DNA from 3 places in the Lysinibacillus sp. NPDC058147 genome. Region 3 is predicted to be linked to each of the others. Evidence: riboswitches for the same ligand, from Rfam matches in the RefSeq annotation. Region 3 holds a riboswitch; each other region holds the start of a gene.

Region 1 (11,207 bases), on a different contig from region 3:
TTGTTTGAACCATTGTAGGGCTTCATCTGTTAGTACGATATTCATTAGAATCTCCTCTTTCCGTTACAGCCATTTCACCTTTGGCTCGGTACCATTTTTAATGCGGGCAATATTTGCTCGGTGACGATAAATGATAAAGGTAAATAAACATGCTACTAAAATACCTAACGCAAAATCACCTGTAACAAAATAATAAACGATTGAATAAATAAGTGCTACTAAAGCGGCAATCATGGAAGTTAAACTTACAATCTTCGTTATTTTTAATGTTACAATAAAAGCAATAAATAGTAAGACAAATAGTGGCCATGAATAACCTAAGAGAACTCCTGCTGATGTTGCTACAGCTTTTCCTCCACGGAAACTTGCAAAAATCGGGAACATATGACCAATAACGGCTATTAGTCCAAGAAGTAGCGAGTGAATGGAGACATCAGAGAATATAGGAAGAGTTACAAGTAATACAGCTGCTGTACCTTTTAAGACATCCATAATCGTTACGACTATTCCTGCTTTTTTTCCTAAAATACGAAAGGTATTAGTCGCACCTAAATTACCACTTCCGTGTTGACGAATATCCGTTTTATAAAAAATTTTGCCTATCCATAATCCTGAAGGGATCGAGCCGATTAGATAAGCACATAAAATAATAAGTCCATTTAGCATAGCTGGACTCCTTTCATTATCACTTGGTACTAATAATATGTAACAAATATTCTACACTTTTTCTCTACAATCTACAATGTCATGAAGGATATTTCTAAGTGAATCTTGAATTCATTACAAAAGATAACTATTTTTCAAAGGTTTTTCTATGAATTTTAATGTAGCTTAGGCTTTTTGACATGATTCGTTGAGTCAGCAAGAAAGCCCTTTCTAAAAATATAGGTAGAATGGCAATTTTGTCAATCACCCATTCCTTTGGTAGAATAGAAGTCTATCTTTAATTTCTAGAGTAAGCTAGTATGAATCTTCTTTAGACAGAAGAAACCCATTTATTACTGCACCTGTATATTTTTCAGAAAATATTCAAATGCTTTTGAATGTAAGTTCGAAGCCTTCAGCGATTAGTAACGTTTTGAAAAAGAGTATGACCAGAAGTTAGTCATTTGTTGTTTTATTTATGCAACTAAAGTTTACTACCCTGCGTCAAGGGAATAGAAGAGTACTTAATACATATTAAAGCAACTATTGCAAACTTTTCTTCCAGTAAAATAGATCAAAATGATGAAGCTGTGAGGAAATTTTAAAAATTTATTGGGCCTGACACTAGATATTGTTAGGAAATGCTATTATTATTAGGAAGAGAACATAAATAGAACATGCGTTTGTTTTTTGGAGGGGAATTTTTTTGGCGAATAAACAGTCACCAAGCGTCTATAATGATGACGCCATTCAAGTATTAGAAGGATTAGAAGCGGTACGAAAACGACCCGGCATGTATATCGGTTCTACAGATGGCCGTGGACTTCATCACCTTGTATATGAAATCGTAGATAATGCGGTGGATGAAGCACTGGCTGGCTTTGGTTCTCATATCATTGTCACTATTCATAAAGATCAAAGTATCAGCGTTCGAGACTTCGGCCGTGGAATGCCAACTGGTATGCATAAAATGGGGAAACCAACTCCCGAGATTATCTTTACGGTTTTACATGCTGGTGGTAAATTCGGACAGGGCGGCTATAAAACAAGTGGTGGCTTACACGGTGTAGGTTCTTCTGTTGTGAATGCTTTATCTACTTTTTTAGAAGTAACGATTCACCGTGACGGTAAAAAGTATCGTCAACGTTTTGAAAACGGTGGCCATCCTGTGACGACATTAGAAGAAATTGGACAAACAAAACAGACAGGAACGCTTGTTCACTTCCTGCCAGATGACACGATTTTCTCTGTTACAAAATACAATTATGATACGCTTGCAGAACGTTTACGTGAGTCAGCATTTTTATTAAAAGGCTTAAAAATTGAGTTAATCGATGAACGCGAGGAAGGCAAAGGTGATGTTTTCTTTTATGAGAACGGAATTGAAGCTTTCGTTGCGTATTTGAATGAGGAGAAAGATGTACTGCATCCAGTAAAGTATGTAGAAGGGATTCAAGACGAGATCGAAGTAGAATTCGCCTTCCAATACAACGATGGCTACTCAGAAACAATCCTTTCATTTGTAAACAATGTACGTACACGAGATGGTGGTACTCATGAAACTGGTGCCAAAGCAGCATTAACACGTGTGTTCAATGAATATGCACGAAAAATTGGTCTGTTAAAAGATAAAGATAAAAATCTTGAAGGGACAGACATTCGAGAAGGCTTAGCGGCGATTGTTTCTGTTCGCATACCAGAGCATTTACTACAATTCGAGGGTCAAACGAAAGGTAAGCTTGGTACGAGTGAGGCACGCTCGGCAGTGGATAGTGTTGTCTCGGAGCAAATTTTATATGTGCTTGAAGAAAATGCTGAATTGTCTGCATCTTTAGTGCGTAAAGCTATTCGTGCGCAGCAAGTACGTGAAGCGGCTCGTAAGGCACGTGAAGATGCACGAAACGGTAAAAAGAGCAAAAAAGGTAGTACGATCCTTTCTGGGAAATTAACACCTGCACAATCTCGAAATGCGGCGAAAAATGAACTGTATTTAGTCGAAGGTGATTCTGCAGGAGGCTCTGCAAAACAAGGACGAGACCGTACGTTCCAAGCGATTTTACCATTGCGTGGTAAAGTCATAAATACGGAAAAAGCAAAGCTTCAGGATATTATGAAAAACGAGGAAATTTCAACGATTATACATGCAATTGGTGCTGGTGTCGGTACAGATTTCTCTGTCGAGGATTCATCGTATGACAAAGTCGTTATTATGACCGATGCTGATACTGACGGAGCGCATATTCAAGTGTTGCTATTAACGTTTTTCTATCGTTATATGCGACCATTGATTGAAGCTGGAAAGGTATTTATCGCATTACCACCTCTTTATAAAGTATCAAAGGGTACTGGTAAAAAAGAAGTGATTGAATATGCTTGGACTGAAAATGATTTACAAAAGGCCATTAAAAAAGTTGGTAAGGGTTACATATTGCAGCGCTATAAAGGTCTTGGTGAGATGAATGCCGACCAGTTGTGGGATACGACCATGAACCCTGAAACGCGTACTTTAATCCGTGTTACGATTGAGGATGGTGCACGTGCTGAAAGACGTGTGACAACATTAATGGGCGATAAAGTAGAGCCACGCCGTAAATGGATCGAAGCCAATGTAGACTTCGGCATGGAGGATGATTCAAATATTTTAGAAAATGAATTCATCCAACAAGAGGAGGACCAAGCATGAGTAGTACGGAAAAGTTTCAAGATTTACCTTTAGAAGAAGTAATGGGTGACCGCTTTGGTCGCTATAGTAAATATATTATTCAAGACCGCGCGTTGCCTGATGCACGTGACGGTCTTAAGCCTGTACAACGACGTATTTTATATGCGATGTTTACAGAGGGCAATACGAACGATAAACCATTCCGTAAATCAGCAAAAACTGTCGGTAATGTTATCGGTAACTATCATCCACACGGTGACAGCTCAGTATATGAAGCAATGGTGCGTATGAGTCAGGATTGGAAGGCGCGTCATATGCTCATTGAAATGCATGGGAATAACGGATCTGTCGATGGTGACCCACCAGCAGCGATGCGTTATACAGAGGCAAGACTTTCTGCTATTGCAGCAGAGATGCTACGTGATATTGGCAAGAAAACCGTTGAATTTATACCAAACTTCGATGATCAGGATATGGAGCCAACGGTTTTACCGGCTCGTTTCCCGAACTTACTAGTCAACGGCTCAACGGGTATTTCGGCCGGCTATGCAACGGACATCCCTCCTCACGCACTCGATGAGGTGCTAGACGGTGTTCTTATGCGCTTAGATAATCCAAATACGACTGTTGATGAATTAATGACCGTTATAAAAGGGCCGGATTTCCCAACAGGTGGTATCATTCAAGGTGTCGATGGCATTAAAAAAGCATACGAAACAGGACGCGGTAAAATCATCGTACGTGCTCAAGCAGTCGTTGAGCCAATTAAAGGCGGCAAAGAGCAAATCGTTATTACGGAATTACCGTATGACGTCAATAAAGCAAATCTTGTGAAGAAAATTGATGAGCAACGTGTGGATAAACGACTTGAAGGAATTGCAGAAATTCGCGATGAATCGGATCGTACAGGCCTACGTGTTGTTATTGAACTGAAAAAAGAGGTTCCTGGACAAGGAATATTAAACTACTTGTTCAAAACAACTGATTTACAAGTAGCTTATAATTTTAATATGATTGCGATCCACAATCGTCGTCCGACAATGATGACATTGCCATTGTTACTGGATTCTTATATTGCCCATCAAAAAGAAGTCGTGACGAACCGCTCTATTTATGATTTGCAAAAGGCTAAAGATCGTTCGCATATTGTGGATGGCTTGATTAAGGCACTATCCATTTTAGATGAAGTCATTGCAACGATTCGTTCTTCTAATGATAAACGAGATGCGAAAACGAATTTACAAGTGAAGTTTGACTTTACAGAAGTGCAATCAGAGGCAATCGTTAGCTTGCAATTATACCGTTTAACAAATACTGATATTACGGAATTACGTGCTGAACAGGAAGAGTTAAATAAATTGATTGCTAAGCTTGAAGGTATTCTTAATAGTGAAGCAAAGCTTGTTCGTGTTATTAAACAAGAACTACTTGACATTAAAAAGCGCTTTGCAGAGCCACGTCGTTCAAAAATCGAACAAGAAATTGAAGAAATCAAAATTACGTTAGATGTCCTTGTGCCAAGTGAAGAGGTCGTAGTGACAGTCACAAAAGATGGCTATATTAAGCGTACATCTACACGTTCACATGCAGCTTCGAATGGTCAGGATTTTGCGATGAAGGATTCCGATTATTTGTTATATGAAGCAAACTTAAATACGCAGCATCATCTATTACTGTTCACAAATCGAGGCAATTATATTTATCAGCCTGTCCATGAACTACCTGATATTCGTTGGAAGGATCTTGGTCAGCATATTTCAAGTATTGTGCCTACCGGAGAAGATGAATCTATTATTGCTGTATATGGTTTTGAGACATTCGAACAGGCCAATACGTATATTTTAACGGCTACGAAAGATGGACAAATTAAACGTTCACCGGTTGCTGATTATGCTGTTACACGCTATTCGAAGCCAATCAAAACGATGAATGTCAAGTCAGGCGATGAAATGATTTTTGCAGGTTTTGTGACGGACGAGGCAGAATTAATGTTAACGACAGATACTGCCTATGCTATTCGTTTCCCAATGGAGGAATTACCAGTAACGGGTGTAAAAACAGGCGGTGTCAAAGGGATTACGCTGAAAGACGGAGAAGCATTAGTCGGCGTTAATGTTTTACCGCCAAAAGACACCGCATATGTAGCGATTGTGACGCATCGCGGTGCAGTGAAGAAAATGAATGTAGCCGAGGTAGAGATGACGAGTCGTGCAAAACGCGGCTTAAAAGTGTTAACGGAATTAAAAGCGAACCCACATCGTATCGTGGCTGTAGTCAAGGTAACTGATGAAGAACAGCTAATGATTGAAACGGAAAAAGGTGTGCAAGAGATCCTAGATGTACAAGCGTTAACTCGAGCAGATCGCCATTCTAATGGCTCCTTTAAAGTAGATATAGCTACAGACGGTGCCATTTCACATGTCTTCGCTGTTAAAAAAGAAGAGAAATAACATTATTAGCCCATGCTCCTTTGAGAGCTGGGCTTTTTTAAAATCAAGAGAAGGGGTAAGTGACAATAAAGTTATTTATTTTTAGGCTCTAAATGATAATGTTAATATTTAGGGATGTTGATGTAATTTTTATGGTAATTCGGCGCTATCGATAAACAGGCCCTTGTCATTTCCGGCTAGATATGGGTATAATAATCACGAAAAGTTCATATGGAAAGAATGTAGGGGGGCTGGTATTGCCAGCTGAGATTGTGTCCGATAGACGCTGACCCTTTGAACCTGATTTGGCTCGTACCAGCGTAGGGAACATCTATTCAAAAAGTAAAAGTTTTTGATATTGATTACAAACGTCTGGGAGGAATCCTAGGCGTTTTTTATGTTTTCAGACTTTTGTTGCATGCACAAAACTAGTATAAACAGGCCATGAATACGCTTTCTTCTGATCAATTATGCCTCGGCATAATTGCGTCCGGAATCGGCTTTGTGCTTGCACAAAGCACTCCTTTCCGATTCCGTGACAACCGCCGGAGGCTTTACCTTCTTTCAGCGGTTATATGTACAAACGATGGAAAGTAGCTTAAATCAGCATTTATATCATTACCTATAGAGGTGGTAGACTTCTGTACAATCTCTAAGCTTTTGGTACAAAAGACATTAGTAGCTAATGTTTCACTTTCGCTACTAAGACATTCGCTGAAAGAAGGTAAACACATTCATCATTCATGAACACTTTCACACTACTTACTTGGAGGATTCAGCATGAAAAAATGGTTATTAATCCTGATGGCTGCGCTTTTAACATTAGTGGGCTGTAGCGAAAAAGAGGCTAAAAAGGATGCAAAAGGATTAAAAAAAGTATCGGTCGTTCTTGATTGGACACCTAACACGAATCATACAGGATTATATGTAGCGAAAAAACTTGGCTACTTTAAGGAACAGGGCTTAGATGTTGATATTTTATTACCCGGCGAAGCGAGTGCAGATCAGCTTGTGGCGTCTGGCAAGGCTCAGTTTGGCGTAAGTTATCAGGAAGGGATTACACAGGCACGTGTGCAGGATGTACCTTTAGTATCGATTGCGGCGATTATTCAGCATAATACTTCTGGCTTTGCATCCATTGCATCAAAAGGCATCACATCACCAAAAGATTTTGAAGGCAAAACATATGGAGGCTGGGGTGCACCGCTTGAAAAGGCTGTACTACAATCACTTATGCAAACAGAAAATGCGGATATTAATAAGTTAGATATAATCAATGCTGGCGACATAGATTTCTTCACAATGATGAAAAAAGATATTGATTTTGCGTGGATTTATTATGCATGGACAGGTATCGAAGCAGAACTACGTGGCGAAAAACTGAACATGCTATATTTAACAGATTATAGTGATCAGTTAGATTATTACACACCAGTACTAGCTACAAACGAAAAAATGATTAAGAATGACCCAGAGACAGTAAAAGCATTTGTCGCTGCTGCAGCAAAGGGCTATGAATATGCGATAAAACATCCAAATGAAGCAGCTGATATTTTACTAGAAGCGGTACCTGATTTAGATAAAAAACTTGTGCATAAAAGTCAGGAATGGCTAGCGGATAAGTATCAAGACGACGCTGCACAATGGGGCGAGCAAAAGCTAGCTGTCTGGGAAAATTACGCGAAATGGATGGCAAACAACAAAGTTTTAGAGGGCGAATTTAACGCCAAACAAGCATTTACAAACGACTTTTTACCGAAAAAGGAGACAAAGTAGTATGGCAAACTCATTAATAAGTGTACAAATTATCCCGAAAACTGAAAAATATGAAGATGTGATCCCGTTTGTCGATGCAGCGATTGCTGTTATCGACGCATCAGGGGTGAAATATGAAGTTCATCCTTTAGAAACGACAATGGAGGGTGAGCTATCGACTTTGCTACAAATCATTGAAAAAATGAATGAGAAGATGATTGAGCTTGGCGCTATTAATGTCATTACACAAGTGAAAATTTTATATCAGCCATCCGGTATTACAATGGATACACTAACGGAGAAATACAAGTGATGAGGCAAGCTTTTAAACAAGGAAGGACGATAATTTTTATCGCCTTCCTCTTATTCATATGGGAACTAATTGTCCGCTTTGCAGACGTGCCACATTGGCTATTGCCCGCACCAAGTGCCATTTTGAAAGAAGGCTTTCAATCGTATGAGACGTTTGTGCCACATGTTTTAGCCACTGTGCAATTAGCACTTCTTGGTCTAGCCATCGGGATATTATGTGGGCTATTGGTTGCTGTGCTATTGCATCGTTTTACGTTTGTAAGGGAGCTATTTTATCCTATTCTTATCATGTCCCAAAATGTTCCTGTGCTCGTCCTAGCACCGTTATTAATCATTTGGTTTGGCTTTGGTTTATTGCCAAAGCTCATTATTATTTGTCTTGTGTGTTTTTTCCCCATCGTTGTTTCGGCAATGGATGGTTTCCGTCAAACTTCACCTGAGCTGAAGCATTATTTTGAGATGATAGGCGCAACGAAAGCACAAACATTTTGGAAGCTTGAATGGCCCTATGCGTACCCGGCAATTTTTTCAGGCATTAAAATTGCGGCAACTTATAGCGTAATGGGGGCTGTCATTGCTGAATGGCTCGGTGCGAAAAATGGGATTGGTGTCTATATGACATTGGCACAATCTTCATTTCGGACGGATCGTGTGTTTGTAGCGATTTTTGCCATCATTTTTTTAAGTTTACTATTATTTAGTGCTATTCAATTTTTGGAAAAACTTGTTGTAAAGGGGAGAGGACACTATGCTAAGCATTGAAAACATTGATAAATCCTTTGATTCTCTTCCGGTTATTCGTAATTTATCTTTTGAGGTGAAAGACGGCGAATTTGTGGCGATTATCGGTCCGTCAGGCAGTGGAAAAAGTACACTCTTTCAATTAATTGGTGGTGTTTCATCAATTGATAAGGGTGCTATTCTATTAAACGGTACTGATATCCAACAAAAAAGAGGAACAATCGGCTATATGCCTCAGCAGCCATGCTTATTACCATGGCGTACGATAGTTGAAAACGTCACGATGGTCGAGGAGCTTCATGGAAAACCAAATATGAACGTAGCCAAGGAATGGTTAGAGAAAGTGGGGCTCGCAGCGTTTGAAAAGGCGTATCCCAATGAGCTATCGGGTGGTATGCAACAGCGAGTATCGTTTATTCGTGCAATCGTTAGTAATAAGCCCATTTTATGCTTAGATGAGCCGTTTTCTGCACTGGATGAATTTACAAGGCTTGAAATGCAGGCGTGGCTTTTATCGATATGGGAGAAAGATCGAAAATCTATACTATTCGTTACACATAGTATCGAGGAAGCTCTCTTTTTAGCTGATCGTATCATTGTCCTCACGAAACGGCCAGCGACGATTAAAAAAGAAATTATCGTACCTTTTGCAAGGCCTCGACAAGAAGAAATTCGCCATTCCGCTACATTTACAGCCTTGAAACAACAGCTATTCACGTATTTAAAAGAAGAAAAGGATGAGGCGAATGTTGATTGATGCACATATTCATTTAGATCAGTATAAAGAAAATGATATACCAACTTTACTAGAGGAAGCTGAACATGTAATTGCAGTTAGCATGAATCTTCCATCGTGTGAGAAGACGCTGAAGCTGTCGAAGGCCTATGCAAAAGTAAAAGCAGCGTTTGGCTTTCATCCAGAACAGCCGTTACCTAGTAAAGTGGAGGAAGAGACTTTATTCGATTGGATACGACAACACGCTCATGAAATGGTAGCAATTGGCGAGGTAGGTTTGCCTTATTATTTGAGCCAGGAGAAGGAGATTGATGAGCGTCCGTATGTGGCATTGTTAGAACGGTTTATTGTTTTGGCAAAGGAATTAAATAAACCGATTGTGTTACATGCTGTCTATGAAGATGCGGCGATTGTTTGTGATTTGCTAGAAAAACATCATGTAACGAAAGCGCATTTCCATTGGTTTAAAGGCGATATGGAAGTGATTGGACGAATGATTTCTAATGGGTATTTCATTTCTGTAACGCCCGATTGTACGTATGAGACTGAGATTCAACAGCTGATCAAAAAATATCCAATCGAGCTGATGATGGTAGAAACAGATGGACCTTGGCCGTTTGAAGGTCCTTTTGATAATAAACGCACATCGCCTTGGATGATGGAGTACTCCATAGAGGTTATCGCTTCGTTAAAGGGGCTTACAACACAGGAAGCGGCTAGCATCATCACAAGAAATACGACAAAATTTTATAATTTATAACAAAAAACACAGCTGTTCTTAAGGAGCAGCTGTGTTTTTGTATCAGAATCGCTGATAAAACGTCGAACATCGCTGATAAAAGAGCTAGAATCGCTGATAAAAGTACAAACATCGCTGATAAAAGTACCAGAATCGCTGATAAAGCCTCAAACATCGCTGATGAAAATAACTTAATCACTAACTTTAAAATAGGAATGCAGGCCATGATATAGCTTTGCAAACCTTTTATCCAAGCCCTTCCCATCACTTAGAAAGAGATTGTGCCAATGCAACAAACTTTTTTATCCCTTCCCGTAGTTGTTTTTCATTTGCGTAAGAATAGCTTAAACGTATCCAGGATGAAAGCTGTTTTAATGGATCGCAAATTTGACCTGGCACAAAGGATATAGATTGTTCGATACTTTTGGTTAATAATAATTCAGTTGGAAGTGTATCTGGGAGTTGCACCCATAAATTAAGACCGCCTTTTGGACTGGTCCATTTCCAATCTGTTACTGCTAGCTCTTCCTCCATGATTTCCTTTCGAATCTGTAAAGCGATCCGGATTTTCTCCACGTGCTGCTGTAATCTTAGTGATGAAAAGTAATGGAGAAAAATTTTTTGATTGAGAAGTGGTGAGCCATTATCAGCTAACGATTTTACTGTTAGTAGTGAATTCATTAATGATGATCCAGCAGTATCATATGTGTAAATTGGTGGTGGTGGAGCATGATCAAAATATATGTCGTGATATGCATCGTCCTCAATTAATAGACATCGATATTGTTCAGCTAATTCTACTAATTTTTTGCGCTGCTCAACTGAAACAGTATAACCAGTTGGGTTATGGAAAGTTGGATTGAGATAAAAAAGGCGTGGTTTATATTGTTTCATATATAATTCAACCTGCTTTAAATCGTACCCGTCTGGATGGATATCAACTGTTAAAATCTGGGCTCCTTGTGTTCTAAAAATATCAATCGCAGCACTATAGCTTGGACGTTCAAATAAAACGACGTCTCTTGGCTTAATGAAAGTTTGAGCGATTAAGTGAATCGCTTGCTGTGAGCCAGAAGTGATTAACAGATTATCTGCATTGAGATGAGTTTTATACTGATTGATAAAATATTGAGTGAGTGTTTCCCGTAGCTCTAAATCACCTTGCACAGTTGAGTAGGTTGCAAGTAC
Region 2 (11,207 bases), on a different contig from region 3:
GACGATTAGCTCATCTGGATTTTCTGCTACTTCAGGATCTAGATTGTTCATTAACATGCGCATTGCAGCTTCTTGTGTCCAACCTTTACAAGATAATTCATTCCCACGTGGTGCACGAATATTTGTTTTGACTGCCATTAAAAACACTCTCCTTTAAAATAGTAAAAATGCTATTGGTGTTACGATGATTAAAGTTAAAACGACACGTTCAAACCAAATGATTATAATTTGGCGTAATGTCAATGGAATTTCTGACGATAAAATAAGTGGAATAACGGCGGAAAAGAACAGAACTGCCGATATCGATACGACCGCCACAATAAATTTCGTCACAAGTGCCGCCTGTGTGACAACAAGTGCTGGTAAAAATACTTCCGCTAACGATAATGACAGCGCTTTCGCTGCTAAATATGGTTCTGGAACTTGTAACACATATGTGAAAGGTACAAAAATATACGCAAGCCAATCAAAAATTGGTGTATACATTGCAAGTACTAGCCCTAGCAGACCAATTGATAGAATCGACGGAATAACACCCATCGCCATGATGAAGCCATCCTTTAAATTCATCCATAAAACTTTAGCTAAAGGTGGATTTTGCTCAACCGCATCCATCGCTTGGCGCCACGCTTCTTTAAAACGGTCCTTCTTTACAATCTTTTCTGGCATCGGCGTCGCGCCCTTGTAATATTCATCCTTCATTGAACGAAGTGGATAAATACGCGCTGTTAACGCAGTGACCACGAATGTTACAACGAGCGACACCCAGAAAAACGCATTCCAATGCTGCATAATATCTAGCGTACTCGCAATAACGACCATAAACGTTGCAGATACCGTCGAGAAACCTGTTGCAATAATAGCGGCTTCCTTCGCTGTATAGCGACCTTCCATATAAACACGGTTCGTTAAAAGTAAGCCAACCGAATAACTTCCGACAAATGAGGCAACCGCATCCACCGCTGAACGTCCAGGTGTTTTAAAAATAGGCTTCATAAACGGCTGTGTTAAAACACCGATATATTCAAGCAATCCATAGCTTACTAGAAGTGCTAAAAATAAAGATCCAATCGGGATTAGTATCCCTACTGGCTTAATAAGCTTCTCCAGTAAATACGGACCGATACTTTCATTTGCCAGCCATGCAGGTGCTATATTAAAAATTAATAAAATCCCAGCAACCATACCGCCCACTTTAAAAATTGACAATACAATATTGACGATCGACTTATTCCACTTCTTCGTAAGGAATGGATGAAGCGCTCCACCTACAAGCATTATGAGTACATAGGCAGTTACAAGTAGTGGTGCTTCGGTGCGAATAAAATTCACAATGTGATCAATTAAAATTGTATTCTTACCCTGCCATTCAAACGATATGAAGAAACTGAATATTCCGACCAAGCTGCACGCAATCATCTTCATAGCTGAGGAGACTCGGAATTGCGAGTCTTGCCTCAGCTCTTGTTGTTGAAATTCCATTCTATTCCCCCTCGACCGTTAATTAGAATTCCCTGTCAATCCGGACAAAATGAAAGATTTGTTGGATTTCTTATAGGAAGCTATCGCCTAAAGGTTTACACATACTCATTCAATAGAACATCACTCGTTAATAAATACTTTGCAAGCGCTTCAATTTCATCGCCAATTGGTTGATCTGCTAACAGTGGTGGGCAATATTCACGCACTTTTTCTAAAAACTTTCGTGTTGTTGGAGATAACTTCTCTTCTGCCTTATCCAAATGAATAGCCTGCGATGCACAAATCATTTCTATTGCAATGACATGGGCTGCATTGTGTACAATTTGACGTACTTGGCGGGCTGATGTTGTACCCATGCTCACATGGTCCTCTTGGTTACCTGAAGTCGGTATAGAATCCACGCTTGAAGGATGTGCTAATACTTTGTTTTCAGATACGATAGAGGCTGCTGTATATTGAGCAATCATTAGTCCACATTCAATACCAGGATTTGTTGCTAAAAATGGTGGCAAACCTTCATTAAGTTGGGGATTAACCATGCGTTCTGTACGACGCTCTGAAATATTAGCCCACTCACTTACACCGACTTTTAAAAAGTCCATGGCTAATGCGATTGGTTGACCGTGGAAATGCCCACCAGACAATACTTCACCATTTTCTAAAACAATCGGATTATCTGTCGTTGCATTCATTTCAGTTTGTACGCGGTCCTGAGCGTAGAAAAATGACTGCCATGAAGCACCATGTACTTGCGGAATGCAACGTAGTGAATAGGCATCTTGCATACGGATTTCACCTTGCTTTGTCACACGTTTACTTCCATCTAGCCACTTACGGATTCGTCCACCAACAAGCTCTAATTCCGGGTGTGGTCTTACCGCTAAAAGTGCTGGATCAAATGCGGAAGTAATCCCCTTAAGTGCCTCAAGCGTTAAACTTGCTGCCATATCTGCCGCTAATCCAATTCGCTCTGCCTCGTTCACCGTTAAAACTCCGATACCCGTCATTGCTTGTGTACCATTTACAAGCGCTAGCCCTTCCTTAGCTTGTAGTCGGACAGGCGTTAACCCAGCTTGCTGTAGCGCCGCACTACCGCTCATAATCTCTCCATTAAACTCCGCCTTACCTTCGCCTACTAGCACTAAAGCCAAATGTGATAACGGCGCTAAATCCCCACTTGCTCCAACTGAACCTTGAGAAGGCACAATCGGATGTACTCCTTTATTAATAAAATCCAATAGCAGCTGTACTGTTTCCAGACGAATACCTGAAAAACCACGAGCTAAAGCATTTGCACGTAAAACCATCATGGCACGTACAACATCTGTTGGAAACGGTGCACCAACACCAGTTGCATCTGAGCGCAATAAATTTAACTGTAAAAGCTCAATGTCTTCCTCTTCAATCTTTATATTACTTAGCTTTCCAAAGCCTGTATTCACACCATATATCGTTTGCCCCTCAGCTAAACGCTTTTCAATTCGGTCCCTACTTAAACGTATACGCTCCACACTGTCTAGAGAAAGCTCTACCGTGGCACGACCTTCTACAATTTCCCCTATTTGCTGTCTTGTTAATGTCTGACCATCAAGCTCGATAATAGACTTCATAATGACATCCCCCTGTTTCCTTAGAGCTATGTAAAAATGCTTTTAATCAATCTCGCTATTGCTATAAAAGATAAATAACAATAACACTAACTACATTGTACTAACTACCTTTTTCAGAAAATAGGGAATTTTAAAAGAGAAAACATGAATTATTTCAGAATTTTTGTTATTTTAATAATATAATAGTATTTTTTTACGAAACTAGATAATTATAAGGGGGTTCGAGTTTTGAAATTGTTATTAATTGACAGGGATTCCACTGATCTTTCAGGGATTCGTTGGTTTTTACATACATATTTCCCTGGGGATGTAACTATAGAAATAAGTACAACTATTAATGATGCCCTTCAAAGTATCCAGCAATTCGAGCCTGAGGTGATACTACTAAATATTGACCTATTCTCGAATAATCGTTTAACTGCACTTTATCGTGTTTTACAAAAACATTCAGGGACTATTTTAGCTATGACGACAGAGCCACTGTTTAAAAATGCATTAAAAGCAATCGATTTACAGGTCGCACATCTCTTCGTTAAACCAATTGATTTAGAAGTATTAAAGCAAAAGCTCACTGCCATTTCCCTTCGGACACCAAAGGTAGAAGCAGTGTATCAAGAAGCTACAGATGAATCCTTTTACTATCAACTATTTTTAGATAATAAAACAAGTTCCCTTGAGACAAATATACATTTCACAATGATCGAGCCTGAGCATGCCGAAATGTTTAATAAACTATACAACTGGCTTCAGCAAACTCCTATTTATTATAGTACGAGGATTTATCCTTTATCAGAAAAAATTGTATGTTTATTCCAAACAAATGACTTAGAAAAGGATATTCGTACATTAATGAAGGAATGGCGATTAACGAATAATAGCTCTTTAAATATTGGGGTTTATGATGGGGAACCAACCACCATGAAGAATATGTATACCTTAACAAAACGTGCACTTCATCAAAGCTTTTACGAAGGCTATGGGCATATTTTTTATGCGAGCAAACAATTTGAAACACAGACCTTCGATCCATTACTAACACCTGAAGAGCAGCAATTACTAATCAGTAGTTTAGAAGACGGAAACATTGAAGCCGTCAAAGCATTTTTATATCGACTATCTAATGAGGGGATTTATTACAAGCAAGATGACTTACGTATTCATCTAACAAGTGTTTTGGCGCAAATTCGACGCTTTATGCTGAAGTATAAATTACATGAGAAAGCTACAATTGAGCAAAATTACCGTCAGCTTTTTCATTTAATTATTGAGCATCCTATATTTTATACCATTCTAAATGGCATCATATCATTTACACAAAGGCTGATTGAATTAGCTAATGAGGCACGAATAGAAAAACGGGCTGACTATGTAGAACTGGCCATAGAAATTATCGACCAACAATTTCAGGATAGTGGGTTATCTTTACCTTACGTTGCCCATAAACTAGGGATTAGCCCCAATTATTTAAGTACGATTTTTTCTAAGAAGCAAGGTCTGCCATTTAAACGCTACCTACAACAAGTCCGAATTCAAAATGCTACAAAGATGCTTGTAGAAACAGATTTTGCTATTAGTGAAGTTGCTTATTTAAATGGTTTCGATGATTCAAATTACTTCATTAAAATTTTTAAACAGCACATCGGAATTACTCCCCATCGTTATCGTAAAACGTAAAAATGTAACACAAGGGTGATTTCTGTTCCAACTGAGCGCTTGTGCGAAATCGTAGCGGATAAAGGCATTATCTTCACAGTATTTCAGGATACCTGATCTACAAGAAGTAACAAACCTTCACCATGTTATTTTCAATTATTATATTTTATTTTCAATAAGAATAAATGAATTAAAGATTTCATTTATTTTTAAGTTATCTATTATTTATAACTCATTTTTAAATAATTCTCGAAAATGTTTAAAAAAACTAAATTTGTGGTAAAGGATATTCATAACATCTTTCAATCTAGCATATATTTATAGTTTATATCTTTATGTAAAAATTCTTTAACAATAATTATTATAATTTACTAGCAATTCTAGTTTGTGTTTGTTATAGTTATTGATGAAGAGTTTGACTCACAATTTTTCTTTAGGAGGTAAACTAATATGACAAACAAAAATGATCGTAGCCGTCGATTTACAACAGCAGGTGGCGCTCCAGTAGTAAGCAACCACGATTCAATGTCAGCAGGTCCTCGTGGTCCTCTATTACTTCAGGATGTATGGCTAGTTGAGAAATTAGCGAACTTCAACCGTGAAGTTATTCCTGAACGTCGTATGCACGCTAAAGGTTCAGGTGCATTCGGTACTTTCACTGTAACGCATGATATTACTAAATATACAAAAGCAAAAATCTTCTCAGAGATTGGGAAAAAGACTGAAATGTTTGCACGCTTCTCTACAGTTGCAGGTGAGCGTGGCGCAGCAGATGCTGAGCGCGATATTCGTGGCTTTGCACTTAAATTCTATACAGAAGAGGGTAACTGGGATTTAGTTGGTAACAACACACCTGTATTCTTCTTCCGTGATCCTTTACACTTTACAGATTTAAACCACGTGGTAAAACGCGATCCACGTACAAATATGAAAAACGCTAATTCAAACTGGGATTTCTGGACTTCATTACCAGAGGCACTTCACCAAGTAACAATCGTTATGTCTGATCGTGGTATTCCGGCTGGATACCGCAATATGCACGGTTTCGGTTCTCACACATATAGCTTTATTAATGAAGAAAATGAGCGCGTATGGGTTAAATTCCACTTTACTACAGAGCAAGGCATTAAAAACTTAACTGGTGCCGAGGCTGCTGAAGTGATCAGTAATGACCGTGAATCTTCACAACGCGATCTATATGAAGCAATTGAAAATAGCGATTTCCCAAAATGGAAAATGTATATTCAAGTAATGACAGAGGAACAAGCTCGCGAATTACCCTATAACCCATTTGATTTAACGAAAGTATGGTATAAAAAAGACTTCCCATTAATTCCTGTGGGTGAATTCGAGTTAAATAAAAACGCGGACAACTACTTTGCGGAAGTTGAACAAGCTGCATTTGCACCATCAAATATTATCCCTGGCATTAGCTTCTCGCCAGACAAAATGTTACAAGCTCGTATCTTTGCGTATGCAGATGCACAACGCTACCGTTTAGGTGTGAACCACTACATGCTTCCTGTAAACGCACCAAAATGTCCATTCCGTACGTTCCACCGTGACGGTGCTATGCGTTTCGATGGCAATCTTGGTTCAACTTTAGGCTATGAACCAAATAGCTATGGTGAATGGGAGCATAATTTAGACTACAAAGAGCCTGAATTACGTATTGACGGTAATGCTGGTATCCACGACTTCCGTGAAGACGACAACAACTACTTCGAGCAGCCAGGTAAATTATTCCGCCTAATGACTGCCGAAGAGCAACAACGCCTATTCGAAAATACTGCGAATGATATGGCGTCAGTGGAAGAGTTCATCAAACGTCGCCATATCCTGCACTGCTATTTAGCTGATCCAGCATATGGTGAAGGTGTAGCAAAAGCTATGGGTCTTTCATTAGAAGGCATGGATCTTTCAAACCCGTACGTAAAACAACCAACTAACGTCTAACTTATTTTAGACGCAATTATGCCGAGGCATAATTGATTTTCCACTATTATTGATATCCGAATCCAACTTTTTACTCCATGTGAAGGGAACTTCACATGGAGTTTTTTTATCTTAATGACCAAAAAGGCTTGTGTCTGATAAACACAAGCCCGCTCTAATAATTATCGATAAAGTTGACTGCCTGCCTTTTTAAATTCCTCGGCTTTCTCCTGCATACCTTTGTGGATTGCTTCAGTCGTATTTAAGTCTTGATCTTTTGCATAATTACGAATATCCTGTGAGATTCTCATACTACAAAACTTAGGTCCACACATTGAACAGAAGTGCGCAGTTTTCGCTCCTTCTGCAGGCAACGTTTCATCGTGGTATTCGACTGCACGCTCTGGATCAAGCGATAGGTTGAATTGATCGCGCCAGCGGAATTCAAAGCGTGCCTTAGATAGTGCATCGTCGCGCTGCTGTGCTCCCGGATGCCCTTTCGCTAAATCTGCAGCGTGTGCAGCAATTTTATACGTAATAACCCCTACACGAACATCCTCACGATTTGGTAAACCGAGATGCTCTTTAGGCGTCACATAACATAGCATTGCTGTACCATACCAACCGATCATCGCAGCACCGATGGCCGATGTAATATGGTCGTAGCCAGGCGCGATATCTGTTGTTAGCGGCCCTAAAGTATAGAAAGGCGCTTCCTTACACACCTCTAACTGCTTATCCATATTTTCTTTAATAAGATGCATTGGTACATGACCTGGTCCTTCCACCATCACCTGTACATCATGCTTCCAGGCGATTTGCGTTAACTCCCCTAGCGTTTCTAGCTCCGCAAACTGAGCCTCATCATTTGCATCTGCAATAGAACCTGGACGTAAACCATCACCTAAAGAGAAGGCAACATCATAGGTTTTCATAATTTCGCAGATTTCTTCAAAATGAGTATATAAGAAGCTCTCTTGATGGTGATATAAACACCACTGCGCCATAATTGAGCCTCCTCGAGACACTATGCCTGTTACACGATTAGCCGTTAATGGTACATAGCGTAGCAATACCCCTGCATGAATCGTGAAGTAATCAACACCTTGCTCAGCCTGTTCAATTAATGTATCACGATACACCTCCCACGTTAAATCCTCTGCCACACCATTTACTTTTTCTAGCGCTTGATAAATCGGCACTGTCCCCACTGGCACCGCAGCGTTACGGATAATCCATTCACGTGTCGTATGAATATGCTTACCAGTAGATAAATCCATAATGTTATCAGCACCCCAACGTGTAGCCCACGTCATTTTTTCTACCTCTTCTGCAATAGAGGATGATACCGCTGAATTTCCAATATTAGCGTTAATTTTCACGTGGAAGTTACGTCCAATAATCATCGGCTCAGCCTCAGGGTGATTAATATTAGATGGCAAAATAGCACGTCCTGCCGCGATCTCTGAGCGCACAAATTCCGGGTCCATATTTTCGCGTATTGCTACAAATTCCATTTCTGGAGTAATAATTCCCTTTCGTGCATAGTGAAGCTGTGTTACATTTTTACCTTTCTTCGCACGCAAAGGCTTTCTAGATAAATCCGGAAAAACATTTTCATTCATTCGCGGATCATCAGCTTTGCGGAATCCATTATCTTCTGGCTTGATAGTACGACCTTCGTACTCTTCAACATCACCTCGTTCTTTGATCCATTCACTACATAAAACTGGCAATCCTTTCGTAATATCCACCTTATATGCAGGATCAGTGTACGGGCCACTCGTATCATAAACACGTACTGGTGCATTTTCCTCTTCACCAAAGCTTCCTGTCGTTGGACTTAGAGCAATTTCACGCATTGGCACTAAAATATCTGGTCGAGATCCTTCTACGTAAACTTTTTTACTTCCTTCAAAACTTGACATAATCGTAATATTCTTGTCGCTAACTGTTGTCATAAACTACTTCGCTCCCTTTTACTTTTATACAAGGACCGAATCTAGCTCACCCAACAAAAATCAATTTCGCCTTGGCGTAATTGCGTTCGGATTTTGAATTGTGCCCGCACAATTCATTCCTTTTAAAATCCGTGACATCCGCCGGAGGCTTGTCTTCATTCAGCAGGCGTTTGGGCACCTACTAGTTAGGAAGCTTAACCGCATACATCTCATCACCTGCAAAGATAGGAGTCTTCTGCTGAATGAAGACAAAAAACCGAATCCAAAAAATTTTTTGGATCCGGCTAAGAATGTAAAGGTTTAGTTATTGCAAATAACAAAGAGTGCAATAAAGGTTAACTTTCCCACGCTGGTATGAGCCAGATCAGGTCCAAAGGGTCAAGAAACCTCTATGCGTTTCCCTCTCAGCCTGACTCATCAGACTCCCCTAGTTAATGCTATTAAGTTTGATGCTAGTTTAGCAGATATTGCTAAGAGATGGAAGCTACATTTTATTATTTTTAACTTACCTCATAACGTGTGGTTGATTTCCGTTCCGGCTGGACGCTTTGTAGCTGTCGCTTTGCTTTCGCTACAGAAAACATTTGCCGCTGACGCTTCGCTTTCGCGCAGAGCAGAGCTTCCTGGGGTCGTCCGATGAGCCGCTTCACTCGCGATGCTCGCTCCAGGGTCTCGGGCCAACACGATGTTGGTCACGAAGGCGTTATCACAGGATGTGATGCTTTTAGCCTTCGTTCCTCTATTGCTGATCCCCGAGGAGTCGCCCAGCCTCCACCCCAATCAACTTATATCTTGTTTTAAGAAATATAAATCCCTAGCTTTTAATCAGAAGAAAAGCTACCAACCTCTGAAAAGCTTTCCACCCTATCTTTTATTCTGAATAGCACCAAACTGTTAGGTAAACAACAGTTCTGCTACATAAATCACAATCGTCACTGTAATGCAGCTCACAATCGTTGAAAATAATACTGTTTGTGCAGCTGTTGCCGATTCTACGTCATATTCTAATGCTAGACTAGAACTATTTCGTGATGTCGGGAACGAACTAGCTATAAAAAGTGACTGTGCTACGACACCGTCAAGGCCAAGCACATAAATGATCAGCAATGCTACGGCTGGTCCTATGACTAGTCGTGTAAAACAGCTAATGAATACCATCTTATTGAACATGGATTTAATTTCAAGCTGTGATAGTTGTGCCCCTAAAGTTATTAATGCTACAGCGATAAAGCCATCTGCCACATGGTCTATCGGAATTCTTACAAACTGCGGAATAGCGATATTAAAATAGTTCATTGCTACACCAATAATAAGTGCATGAATAATAGGCATTTTGAGGAAGTCTTTCACAATAGACATGCCCGATTTTGCTGAAGAAATTAAATTGTACAAGCCGTAAGTATAGGTCGTCATATTTTGAAATATTACGAGAATAACCTGAATTGCTACTCCAATCGGCTGGGTCACGAAAATCATTTGTGCAACCGGAATACCATAGTTACCCGAATTAATTAGGACAACACTATTTTTAAAAACTGCTGCCTCAGTTTTTACTAAGCCGAGTCCCTTTGCTAGAAAGTGACTAAGCACCATTTGGCTTCCGATAAAGAGTAAAATAAATAACGCAACTTCTCCAAGTACAGTCAGCTCTATACTCGTTTCATATATATTCACAAAAACAGCCGCTGGCATAAAGCAATATGTAATAAGTTGAGATAACGCCTTTAAATTAAAGCGAAATTTCTTTTGTAAAACTGCGCCGAGTACTAGAAGCACTAAAATTGGAGCTACAATTTTAAAAAAAATCATACCGAGATACATCAGAGCGTGTCCCCTTTCCTCTCCTATAGTAGTGCTGTTTTTATACTTGGTCAATGTACCTCACCGTTAACTCATAGCCCTTTACGAGATATTTTCAGCCCAATTATCTTTACCATAAATATACAAAAAAGACTACCTCATATATCGAAGCAGTCTTTCTCTGGTAGAAGTTAAACAAGCTTAAATCGATTAACGACCTCTTGTAATTCTTTTGAAATTTCGTTCATATTATTGATGGACTCTGCAACCTTTTGTAGTTCCGCTTGTTGGTCAATAGCAGATGCACTTACCTGTTCTGCAGATGCAGCAGTTTCCTCAGAAATAGCAGAAATACTTTGGATTGCCATAATCGCTTGATTTTTATGCTCTAACATATGAGAAAGTTTAGCCATTAACTCACTAATTGATGTTGCAATAGAACTAGAAAGCTCACTATTGTCTTTAAACGCAACCTCAGTGCTTTGTACTGACTGATTTTGAGCGTGTATTAAGCCCGCGTTTGAGGCAATGACAGCTACCGTTTGCTGAGAATTTTCAAGAATGCTATCTACTGTTTGCTTAATAATATCTGTTTCATTTTTGGATTGCTCTGCTAGCTTTCGTACCTCTTCAGCGACAACTGCAAAACCTTTACCATGTTCGCCAGCACGTGCAGCTTCTATGCTTGCATTTAACGCTAATAAATTTGTTTGCTCAGTAATACCCTGAATAGACGCTATAATCTGATTGATATTGGCAATATTAG
Region 3 (11,207 bases):
GCGAAGTGTTTCGTGAATTTACTAAAAAAGGTGCGGAACGTCAAAATATTGCAACATGGCTTTTATTAGCGGGGATGTTACTATTCTTCATTGATATTACCATTAGACGCTTTGGTTGGAGCTTCTTAACTAGGCCGAAGAAAAAAGAGCAGCTTGTCGAGGATAAACCAATACAGGCAGAGGACACAAATGTTGCCCAGCTATTAAAGGGCATGAAAAAACGATCTTAACAGATAAAACGATGGTGCATAAAGATGTGCCATCGTTTTTTGTCATTTTAACAACTGAGTTGGGGAATTTTTCATGAAAAGTAAAATTCGGGTTGTAAAGAATATAAATACATGCAATAATAGATAATAGTAATAAAATATTACTATCACTATTTAGTACTATAAATTTTGGAGGATTGGACATGACCAATATAATGAATTCTTTTGGTTTTCTAAGTTTTAAATTAGCAGAGGCTTTAGAGGAAAATCTCGAGAAGTATATTAGCGAAAAATTTCAAATGAAATCCAGAGAAGTCGGGATCATGATTGCTGTAAAAGAAAAAAAACTAAGTCAAATTCAAATAGGGCAGATTTTAAAGTTAGATAAAAATAGTGTCCGCTTTTTTATCGATGGTCTGGAAGAAAGAAATTATGTTTATAGGGAGAAAAATCCAGAGAATAGAAGAGAGAATTTAATATGCCTTACGGAACAGGGGAATAATTTGGCAGAAGAATTATTGAAGACCCTTTCGATTTCTGAAAATGAAGTTTTAAATGTACTTTCATTGGAAGAAAAAGAGCAATTGAAAAGCATTTTGACAAAAGTATATGAAAATCGTAAATAGGGTTATTAATAAAAAAGAAAGAGAGTGATGACAGATGAAAGCAGTAGAGGTTATGAAGGAGTATTTGAAAAGAGCGCAAGAAGAGGGTCAGGATTTATCTGACATGTATGCGGATCATGGAGAATTAAAAAATTTTAAAGGTGAAATTTTTAAAGGAAGAAAAGAACTACAAAACTTTTACATGTCACCGATGCCGAAAGGATTTAAGTTAACTATCCAAAATATTGAAGGCGATGAAATAGAATGTGTTGCTATCATTTCGACTACTTGGGATGGTTTGCCAAAACCAGTGATTTTAGAAGAAAAATTGATTCTTGAAAATGGAAAAATAAAATTGTTTACGATGTTCCCTAAATAAAAGGAGAGCTCTTCCTATGACTGAAAGAGACACAAAATATTGGATAGGCGTGGCATCTCTCAATCATGTGCAAAAAGGGGTTGAGGGAGGATTCAGCCAGCTATGCCACGGCAAAGAAAGACCTTTGAAACGAATGACAAAAGGAGATTGGATTATTTATTATTCTCCTAAAAAAAGTCTAGATGGTAATGATCCTGTACGAGCATTTACTGCAATTGGAAGAGTAAAAGACGAGCAAATATACGAGTTCCAAATGGCAGAAAATTTTATTCCTTTTCGAAGAGATATAGACTTTTATAAAGATGCAAAAGCTGTGCCAATAAAAAAGATCTTAGATTACTTAGAATTTGTAGAAGACAAATCGAAATATGGCTATAAATTCAGATTCGGTCATTTTGAAATAAGCAAAAAAGACTTTTTATTAATTGCTCATGAAATGGGATTACCATTGAAGTATGGGTGAATTAGGTTGGAACAAAAAACGTTACTTTCTTAATTAATGAAAGTAACGTTTTTCAAATGCTGTAAATCAAGCTATTTAAGCATAGCGCTAAGGTTAGTTACAAATGCTGTTTTACGCAAATTGCTGGCAACAACAATGCCTAAGATAGCACCAATAGTACTTGAGGTTAAGAAGGCTGGCATGAAAAATAAAGCAGCAACAGATGTCCCCATTAATAAATGTGCGTAAGGTACTGCAATAAGTGAGGCAATGATACCTGTACCAAACATTTCACCGACACCTGCTAACCACATTTTGCCGCTATATTTATAGGCAAGAGCTGCACATAAAGCACCAATAACACTGCCAGGTATAGCTAATAATGAGCCTGTGCCTGTTAAAATACGAATAATGGCTGTGACAAAGGCGATCATAACAGTAGGCACTGGTCCAAGAATGATAGCACCGATAACATTAATGGCATGCTGGACAGGGTAGGCACGCGCAATTCCCGTTGGTATTGAAACGAAGGTAGAACCTGCTACGGCAATTGCTACTAACAAGGCCATGATTGTTAATTTTCGAATTGACATAATTTCCACTCCTTTGAAATGTGAATTTAATAGTTATCGCTGGTAGACTAGGGTTCCACCGCTTAAAGTAAGAGAATCGCCGCTAAACTGGGGAGTTCCGCCGCTAAAAGTGAGAGAACCGCCGCTAAACTGGGGAGTTCCGCCGCTAAAAGTGAGAGAACCGCCGCTAAACTGGGGAGTTCCGCCGCCAAAAGTGAGAGAATCGCCGCTAAACTGGGGGAGTTCCGCCGCTAAAGCGTAAAAAAAGCCGCTTCCTAAAAACAATAGGAAGCGGCCCTGCATTTACATAACAAAAAGCAAGTGTCGCCACTTCCCTCCGCTAGTGTGAACTAGATCAGGTTCAAAGGGTCTGTATATGACCATATACGTCTCAGCCTTTTAAAGACTCCCCTAGTGGTAATTAAATTAACTTCTTTCAGCAGTAGTCTTCCACCTTTATAGGTGGTGAGATGAATGCTGGTTTTAAGTTGCTTTTCAGCAGGTATCCATACATCCGCTGAAATAAGTAAAGCCTCCGGCGGATGTCACGGATTTTGAAAGGAATGAATTGTGCGGGCACAATTCAAAATCCGGACGCAATTACGCCAAGGCGAAATTGATTTGTTGTTTTTCTCATAAATAATGTAGCATACTACTAAAATTAGTCAATAACTTTTCAGACTAATTTGTATCAGGATGCATAAGATGTGGTGCTTTTTTCATTGTCCAAATAAGGGCAAGGAAGAAGCAAGCCATTAAAATAATAGACCCGAAAATATAAGGACTGTTCATATTCCAATCGAATAATACACCTGCTAAAGCTGGACCAATCATATTACCAAGACTCATATACGCATTATTTAGACCAGCTGCATAGCCTTGCTCATTTTCAGCAAGCTTTGATATCAGTGTGTTGACAGCTGGGCGAATCAATGTCGTAGCTGTAGAGAAGATTGTCGCTACAATTAAAATAAGTGCAAAGCCAGATGCGAATAATATTAAGAAAATCGAAACGGCTGCAATAAATAAATTGACTAACACTACTTTCATTTCGCCGAAGCGATTAAACAGTGGTGTAATAACAAACATCTGTACAACAACACCAAAAGCGCCACCCATAACTAATATAATGGCGATATCAGTAGGGGTGTAATTAAACTTTTCTGTAACAAATAATGATAATGTTGTTTGGAAGTTAGCAATCCCGAAAGAGAATACAAGCATGATAATTAGCATGACAAAATAAGGCATACGGACTGAACGTGCCATCTGCTTTGCAAGATTATCCTGCTTCTGCGCTTTTTTCGCAGTGTTCGGTTTTGTAGCAGGTAATAAAAAGAACGATAGAATAGCCGCTAAGATAGCTGCACATCCAGCAGTATAAAATGGAAAATGCAAACTAACTTTTGAGAGGAATCCACCGATACCTGGTCCAATCATAAAACCAAAGGACATTGCTGCCCCTAGCATACCCATACCTTTTCCTCGTTCCTCATACGTTGTGACGTCAGCCACAAAAGCCATTATAGGAGGAGCTACAAATGCAGAACCAAGACCACCTAAAAAGCGTGCCAAGAAGAGCATCCACACATCTGTAGAAAGCCCGAAACCAATTTGTGCAAGTCCTGTTACGATAAGACCGAAAATAATGAGATTTTTTCGACCGTATTGATCCGATAGATTCCCAGCGATAGGAGAAAATACGAATTGTGCAAAGGCGAACGTTGCAATCAACATACCAAGTACTTGTCCTGCAGCACCAAATAGTTTTAAATAATCAGGCATGACAGGAATAATAATTCCGATACTCCCCATTGCGATAAACATATTAAACATTAAAATATACAAAGCCGCCTTGTTAGACTTCTGCAGGGTCATCGAATACCCCTTTCTTTATTCAAATATACTACAGTCTACCACAAGGCTTGTACGTTTACTATTGACTATAAGTCTGAGATTTACTAGTAAAGTTATGTGGGTACTTTTGTTAAGTTTTTCAACAGAAGTTTAACTTCAGTTAAACGAAAAAAAGCTGTTCTCAACGTTTGTAACGTGAGAACAGCTTCAAATCGGTTAAAATAGTTTATCGAATACTCATTTTAAATTCTAAAAACAGCTCATTGTATTTGCCTAAGTAATCAGGACCTAGGTTTTTATAAACTTCTAATGTTTTACGTTGTTCTTCAGAAGGATAGAAGCGCTTATCAGATACAACTTCTTTATCCATTAACTTCATCGCTGCAATATTAGGAGTAGAATAGCCTACATAGTCAGCGTTTTTAGCACCCGATTCAGCTTTCAACATAAAATTAATGAAGGCATGTGCACCATCAATATTTTTTGATGTTTTTGGGATAACCATATTGTCAAACCATAAGTTAGAGCCTTCTTTTGGTACAGCAAAGTCTAAATCTTCATTTTCTGACAACATGTCTGCTGCTTGCCCAGACCAAGTGAGTGCCACAGCAGCTTCATTATTAACCATCAGTGGTGTAATTTCATCCCCGATAACGGCTTTAACATTTGGCGCCAAAGTGATTAGTTTATCAGTAGCTTTACGTAGCTCCTGGTTATTTAAAGAGTTAAGTGAGTAGCCAAGACTGTTTAAGCCCATACCAATTACCTCACGTGCACCGTCTACTAAAAAGACTTTACGCTTTAATGAAGGATCCCATAAGTCCTTCCAAGATGAGAAGTCTAGATTTCCTACGAGCTTTGGATTATAGACAATACCGACTGTTCCCCAGAAATATGGGACAGAATATTTATTGTCGTTATCAAATGGTAAATCTAAAAAATAAGGGTCAATATTTTTAAAATTAGGGATTTTCGTTTTATCTAAAGGAATAAGTAAGTTCTCTTCCTTCATTTTTTCAATCATATATTCAGAAGGTACTGCGATATCGTAAGCTGTACCACCTTGTTGAATTTTTGTCATCATTGCTTCATTTGAATCGAACGTTTCATAGATGACGTGAATGCCTGTTTCTTTCTCAAATTGCTTCAGCAAATCCGGGTCAATATATTCCCCCCAGTTAAAGATGGTTAACGTATCTTTACCACTTTTCCCCCCGCCGGCACTTAGGGTGTCAGCAGCATAGAACAAAAGGGCGGAAACGACAAGGATTGCGACTGTTGCTTGAATTAATTGCTTCATTGAGTTCCCCCCGTTCTTTTACTAGCACGGCTTGTAATGAAGTAATAGCCAACTACGACGATAACCGTAACAAAGAATACTAAACCAGAAATAGCGTTAACCGTTAAAGAAATACCGGCACGTGCCATCGAGTAAATCTCAACAGATAGTGTACTGAAGCCGTTACCTGTCACGAAAAACGTTACCGCAAAATCATCTAGAGAGTACGTTAAGGCAAGGAAGAACCCTGCAAAAATACCAGGTTGAATATACGGTAAAATAACACGCATCATGACATCTTTTTTCGTTGCGCCTAAATCTAATGCAGCATCGATTAATGATTTATTCATTTCTAATAGTTTCGGTAAAACCATTAGTACAACAATTGGGACACTGAACGCTACATGTGCTATTAACACAGAAGTAAAGCCTAATTTAATACCAATCATTGTGAATAAAATTAAAAAGCTTGCGCCAATAATGACATCCGGACTCACAATTAACACATTGTTTAAGGAAAGTAGTGTATTGCGCATTTTTGAATCTTTAACAGTGACAATACCAATAGCACCTAGTGTCCCGATGATTGTAGAAATCAATGCAGAAAGTAATGCCACGATGACTGTGTTGATTAGAATTACGAGTAGACGTGAATCCTCAAACACAGCTTTATAATGTTCTAACGTAAAGGACTCAAAATTATTCATCGATCCGCCACTATTGAACGAATAGAATACTAAATAGAAGATAGGTGCATACAAAACGATAAAAACAATCGCTAAATACACTCTTGCTGTAGCAGATAGTTTTTTCATCGTACGCGACCTCCTTTATCCTTTTTCTGTCCTGTAATTAACATAATGATGACCATAAATAAAATTAAGAAAACAGCAATTGTTGAACCCATTCCCCAGTTTTGGGTTACAAGGAATTGTTGTTCAATAGCTGTCCCCAGTGTAATAACACGGTTTCCTGCAATTAAACGAGTAATCATGAAAAGTGATAATGCAGGAATAAATACAACTTGTATACCTGATTTAACACCATCCATTGTTAAAGGCAATATAACGCGACGGAATGTAGTAAAGGCTGATGCCCCTAAATCACGTGCTGCATAAATAAGAGCCGGATTTAAACGATCCAATGAGTTGAAAATCGGTAAAATCATAAATGGAATAAAAATATAAACGGATACGAACACAAAGCTAATATCAGTGAATAGCATTTGCTTCGGATCAAAACCAAATACTTCGATAAATGCATTTAATGGGCCGTACAAGCCGAAAATCCCAATAAAGGCATATGTTTTTAACAAAAGATTAATCCAAGAAGGAATAATAATTAGTAAAAGCCAAAGCTGTTTATGTTTGGTCTTTGTTAAAAAATAAGCTGTTGGATACGAAACAAGTAACGTAAAGAACGTAATTAAAAATGCATACCAGAAGGAACTTAATGTCATTTTTAAATAGACAGAAGTAAAGAATGCTTTATAGTTATCAAGTGTAAAATTGCCATGTATGTCTAGTAGGGAATAGTAAACAACAAGGGCAATCGGCGTGATAACGAAAAATGCAATCCATAAAACATAAGGAAATAAGGCTGATTTCGAAGTCTTAGTTTGCATCTTCGTCGTCTCCATACGCTTCTAAACGTTTATCGAATTCTTCTTCTGTTTCATTTAAGCGCATTACATGAATTGCTTCTGGATCGAAGTCTAAGCCAATTTCTGTCCCTACATCAGCTTTTTTCAATGAATGCACAAGCCATTCATTACCATCTTTGTCGTACGTGGATAATTCATAATGCACCCCGCGGAACAATTGAGTATCAACTTTAACGACAAGTTTGCCTTTATCGATTGTTGTCATTTCTAAATCCTCTGGTCGAATGACAATATCAATTTTTTCGTTTGGTTTCATACCTTGGTCAACACATTCGAAAACTTTTCCAGCAAATTCTACTTTGAAATCTTCAATCATTACGCCAGGAACAATATTTGATTCACCAATAAAGTCAGCAACGAAGCGGTTAATTGGCTCATCATAAATATCTACTGGTGTTCCAGATTGTTGAATTTCACCTTCACTTAAGACAAATATTTCATCACTCATGGCAAGTGCTTCTTCTTGATCGTGTGTGACAAATACAAATGTTTTCCCAAGTCGTTGTTGTAACTCTCGTAGCTCATATTGCATCTCTGTGCGTAGCTTTAAATCTAAAGCAGAAAGAGGCTCATCCAGTAAAATTACTTCAGGATCGTTCACAATCGCACGAGCAATAGCTACACGTTGGCGTTGACCACCAGACATTTCAGAAATTTCACGATTGCTATAGCCTGATAAGTTAACGAATTTTAATGCTTCAGCAACACGGTTTTTAATTTCATTCTCAGGGAGTTTTTTTATGCGAAGCCCAAACGCGACGTTTTCAAAAACGTTTAAATGAGGGAACAACGCGTAATCCTGAAAAACAGTATTTACTTGGCGTTCATTTGCTGGCACTGAGTTGATTTTTTTATCATGAAAATAGATATTTCCTGTAGTCGGTTCTGTGAATCCAGCAATCATACGTAAAATAGTTGTTTTACCACAACCAGAAGGACCTAGCAGTGTATAGAATTTTCCCTTTTCTAGCTCCAAGTTAATGTTTTTTAAGACGACCGTGCCGTCATTATAGGACTTTGAAACATTTTCAAAGCGGATAATCGAATTCGTTGTCATAGATGTGCCTCCTTAAGCTATAAATATGAATCCGTTGCGACAAGTAAAATTTTTGTTTCATCAGCATGTGCATTAAAAATTTGGTGATGATCTGTCGCGTCAAAATAGAGAGCATTGCCTTCACTCGCTATGTACTGTTCATCTCCTAAAACGAGACGAATACGTCCTTCGACAACATAAATAAATGTTTCTGAGAGTGAGGGCTCAAACTGTTTGAATTCCCCCTCAGCAGCAAGTGTCAAGAAAATAGGCTCCATCTCTTTTTCATTTGAAGTAGGAATGAGCCACTGAATTTCATATTTTTTTTCTTCGTCTGTATAAGTGGATTGATCTTCTTCTGTATATACAACCTTTTGTTCAGGTGCTTCATCATCGAAAAATTCCTTAGGTGTTGACCCTAAAACTTCTAATAATGAAAAAAGAGTTTCAATAGAAGGTGAATTTAGATCACGTTCTAATTGAGAGATATACCCTTTACTTAAATCTGTACGTTCTCCAAGTTCCTCTTGGGTAAGACCTTTTTTTAAACGAAGCGCTTTAATTTTTGCTCCTATTTGCATCTTTTCCCTCCTAGAAGAAGTTTAGCAATCATAAACTTTTGAAATATGAAGTTTACTTTAACGAAACTTTTAGTTTACTAAAACCATTACAATTATACATAATAATAAAGAATTTGCAATCGTTTTTTATGAAAAAAAAGTAGATGAAATTTTTAGAAATTATACATAAATACCGCATAGAAAAATTTCGTTTAAATAAGAATAAAATTGTTAAAGATAGCTAATAAATAGGCTGTAGCAGCTATTCCATTTGGGGATTTGACGAAAATTTGTCAGACAATTTTAAATGCGCACTTTTGTGAAGTTTACTTGTTTGAAAATCTACGATTACTCTGTTATCGTAGAAGACGAGTTCGCAGGTGCGAATGGAATATATACACTACATATTCAATCGGAGGGATTTATAATGGCAGAACGCATGGTAGGTAAACAAGCACCTAACTTTACAATGGAAGCAGTACTTCCAGACAAATCATTTGGTAAAGTATCATTAGAAGACATTAAAGCACAAGACAAATGGACAGTTCTTTTCTTCTATCCAATGGACTTCACTTTCGTATGTCCAACAGAAATCACTGCAATGAGCGATCGTTACGATGAGTTCGAAGACTTAGATGCAGAAGTAATCGGTGTTTCTACTGATACAATTCACACTCACTTAGCTTGGATTAACACTGACCGCACTAAAAATGGTCTTGGCGAGTTAAAATATCCATTAGCAGCAGATACAAATCACGAAATTTCAAAAGAATATGGTGTATTAATTGAAGAAGAGGGTATCGCACTACGCGGCTTATTCATCATCAGCCCAGAAGGCGAATTAAAATACCAAACAGTATTCGATAACAACATCGGCCGTGATGTAGACGAAACTTTACGTGTACTTCAAGCTTTACAAACTGGTGGTCTTTGCCCAGCAAACTGGCGCCCAGGTCAAGCAACTCTATAATTAACTTCATTCAGTTACTGAAAGAAGTTAAAGCCTCCGGACGCAATTATGCCGAGGTATAATTGATGAAGAGTTTTTATGTCAGGCATTGAACTGAATTCGAGGCTTGGCGAAATTGATCATTCAAAAATAAAGAGTCCCCACAGCAAGTTTGTGGGGATTTTTTTAAACTTGATATAGAAAAAGGAGAATGTTTTATGAAACTTCGTGAACAAATGCCTGAACTTGTAGGCGCAACGACTTGGTTAAATGGAGAAGTAACAAAAGCGGAATTAGTAGGCGAAAAACCAACGTTAATCCACTTCTGGTCAGTTAGTTGCCATCTATGTAAAGAGGCAATGCCGGATGTGAACAATTTCCGTGACCAATACAAAGATGAGCTAAACGTTATTGCAGTGCATATGCCTCGCTCTGAGGAAGATACAAATTTAGAAACAATCAAATCGGTAGCAGCAGAGCATGATATTGTTCAACCAATCTTTGTTGATAGCGAATTAAAGCTAACAGATGCTTTTGAAAATCAATACGTACCTGCATATTTTGTGTTCGATAAAGATGGTCAGCTTCGTCACATGCAAGCTGGTGGTAGCGGTATGAAAATGCTAGAAAAGCGTGTAAATCGTGTTTTAGATGAAATGCGCAACGCATAAAATTGCAGATTAAGAGGCGGGGATATTTTAATCCTCGTCTTTTTTATGGAAAAAAGATGGGGGGGATCGGAGAGTATCCTAGTTATTTGAGCGAAAAAATCAGGTGGAACGTTCATTATCCAACCCGAGCGAAAAAGGAAAGTAATCCGATCAAATCAAGGCGTGCCCCGAATGAAAAAGAGGCTAACCCGATCACTTCCTTGGGCAACCCGATCAGATTTGAGACAAACCCGATCACTTCTTCGTGCAACCCGATCAGATTTGAGACAAACCCGATCACTTCCTTGGGCAACCCGATCAGATTTGGTGCAAAGCTGATCACTTCATCGGTCAACCCGATCAGATTTGAGACAAACCCGATCACTTCCTTTGGCAACCCGATCAGATTTGAGGCTACCCCGATCACTTCCTTGGGCAACCCGAGCAGTTATAGTGCAAAGCTGATCACTTCCTCGGGCAACCTGAGCAGATTTGAGGCTAACCTGATCACTTCCTTGGGCAACCCGATCACTTCCTCGTGCAACCCGATCAGATTTGAGACAAACGCGATCACTTCCTCGTGCAACCCGATCAGATTTGAGACAAACGCGATCACTTCCTCGTGCAACCCGATCAGTTTTGAGACAAACCCGATCACTTCCTCGTGCAACCCGATCAGATTTGAGGCTACCCCGATCACTTCTTCAGTCAACCCATCAGATTTGAGACAAACGCGATCACTTCCTTGGGCAACCCGATCAGATTTGAGACAAACCCGATCACTTCTTCGGTCAACCCGAGCAGTTATGGTGCAAACCTGATCACTTCCTCGGCTAACCCAATTATCATTTCCTAACGGCAACCGAACAAAAAAGCCACTAAGCAGAACGGTCCTGTACAAGGATTGACTTTATTGACGAATAGTCTCTTGTTTTGACGATACATATAGCAGAGAATACGTTACAATAATGGTATAGTAGTTTTCGGAGGGATTTTTAATGATGAA

Evidence for each region. A riboswitch is a leader RNA that binds a small molecule or an ion and turns the genes downstream of it on or off. The one in region 3 is predicted to bind thiamine pyrophosphate.
Region 1: linked by a shared signal. The riboswitch ahead of ACFVT8_RS06460 (ABC transporter substrate-binding protein) and the one ahead of thiW (energy coupling factor transporter S component ThiW) in region 3 are both predicted to bind thiamine pyrophosphate.
Region 2: linked by a shared signal. The riboswitch ahead of thiC (phosphomethylpyrimidine synthase ThiC) and the one ahead of thiW (energy coupling factor transporter S component ThiW) in region 3 are both predicted to bind thiamine pyrophosphate.

What each region holds. Positions count from the first base shown of each region.
Region 1 is NZ_JBHVUJ010000002.1:214,494-225,700, forward strand. It holds gene ACFVT8_RS06440 (HesB/YadR/YfhF family protein) at 1-45, opposite strand, end outside; gene plsY (glycerol-3-phosphate 1-O-acyltransferase PlsY) at 64-666, opposite strand; gene parE (DNA topoisomerase IV subunit B) at 1,352-3,328, shown strand; gene parC (DNA topoisomerase IV subunit A) at 3,325-5,757, shown strand; TPP riboswitch at 5,971-6,080, shown strand; gene ACFVT8_RS06460 (ABC transporter substrate-binding protein) at 6,517-7,512, shown strand; gene ACFVT8_RS06465 (thiamine-binding protein) at 7,514-7,804, shown strand; gene ACFVT8_RS06470 (ABC transporter permease) at 7,804-8,565, shown strand; gene ACFVT8_RS06475 (ABC transporter ATP-binding protein) at 8,552-9,301, shown strand; gene ACFVT8_RS06480 (TatD family hydrolase) at 9,291-10,040, shown strand; gene ACFVT8_RS06485 (aminotransferase-like domain-containing protein) at 10,284-11,207, opposite strand, start outside.
Region 2 is NZ_JBHVUJ010000010.1:9,407-20,613, forward strand. It holds gene hutU (urocanate hydratase) at 1-138, opposite strand, end outside; gene ACFVT8_RS21305 (YjiH family protein) at 154-1,482, opposite strand; gene hutH (histidine ammonia-lyase) at 1,578-3,092, opposite strand; gene ACFVT8_RS21315 (helix-turn-helix domain-containing protein) at 3,321-4,766, shown strand; gene ACFVT8_RS21320 (catalase) at 5,196-6,701, shown strand; gene thiC (phosphomethylpyrimidine synthase ThiC) at 6,863-8,641, opposite strand; TPP riboswitch at 8,966-9,080, opposite strand; gene ACFVT8_RS21330 (AEC family transporter) at 9,536-10,465, opposite strand; gene ACFVT8_RS21335 (methyl-accepting chemotaxis protein) at 10,633-11,207, opposite strand, start outside.
Region 3 is NZ_JBHVUJ010000003.1:496,530-507,736, reverse strand. It holds gene ACFVT8_RS11960 (VWA domain-containing protein) at 1-230, shown strand, start outside; gene ACFVT8_RS11955 (MarR family winged helix-turn-helix transcriptional regulator) at 413-835, shown strand; gene ACFVT8_RS11950 (hypothetical protein) at 870-1,193, shown strand; gene ACFVT8_RS11945 (EVE domain-containing protein) at 1,210-1,656, shown strand; gene thiW (energy coupling factor transporter S component ThiW) at 1,728-2,228, opposite strand; TPP riboswitch at 2,523-2,630, opposite strand; gene ACFVT8_RS11935 (MFS transporter) at 2,889-4,085, opposite strand; gene ACFVT8_RS11930 (ABC transporter substrate-binding protein) at 4,291-5,364, opposite strand; gene ACFVT8_RS11925 (ABC transporter permease) at 5,361-6,158, opposite strand; gene ACFVT8_RS11920 (ABC transporter permease) at 6,155-6,967, opposite strand; gene ACFVT8_RS11915 (ABC transporter ATP-binding protein) at 6,957-8,063, opposite strand; gene ACFVT8_RS11910 (helix-turn-helix domain-containing protein) at 8,081-8,623, opposite strand; gene ACFVT8_RS11905 (peroxiredoxin) at 9,030-9,572, shown strand; gene ACFVT8_RS11900 (TlpA family protein disulfide reductase) at 9,770-10,222, shown strand; gene ACFVT8_RS11895 (hypothetical protein) at 10,338-10,628, opposite strand; gene ACFVT8_RS11890 (hypothetical protein) at 10,650-10,913, opposite strand; gene ACFVT8_RS11885 (potassium channel family protein) at 11,203-11,207, shown strand, end outside.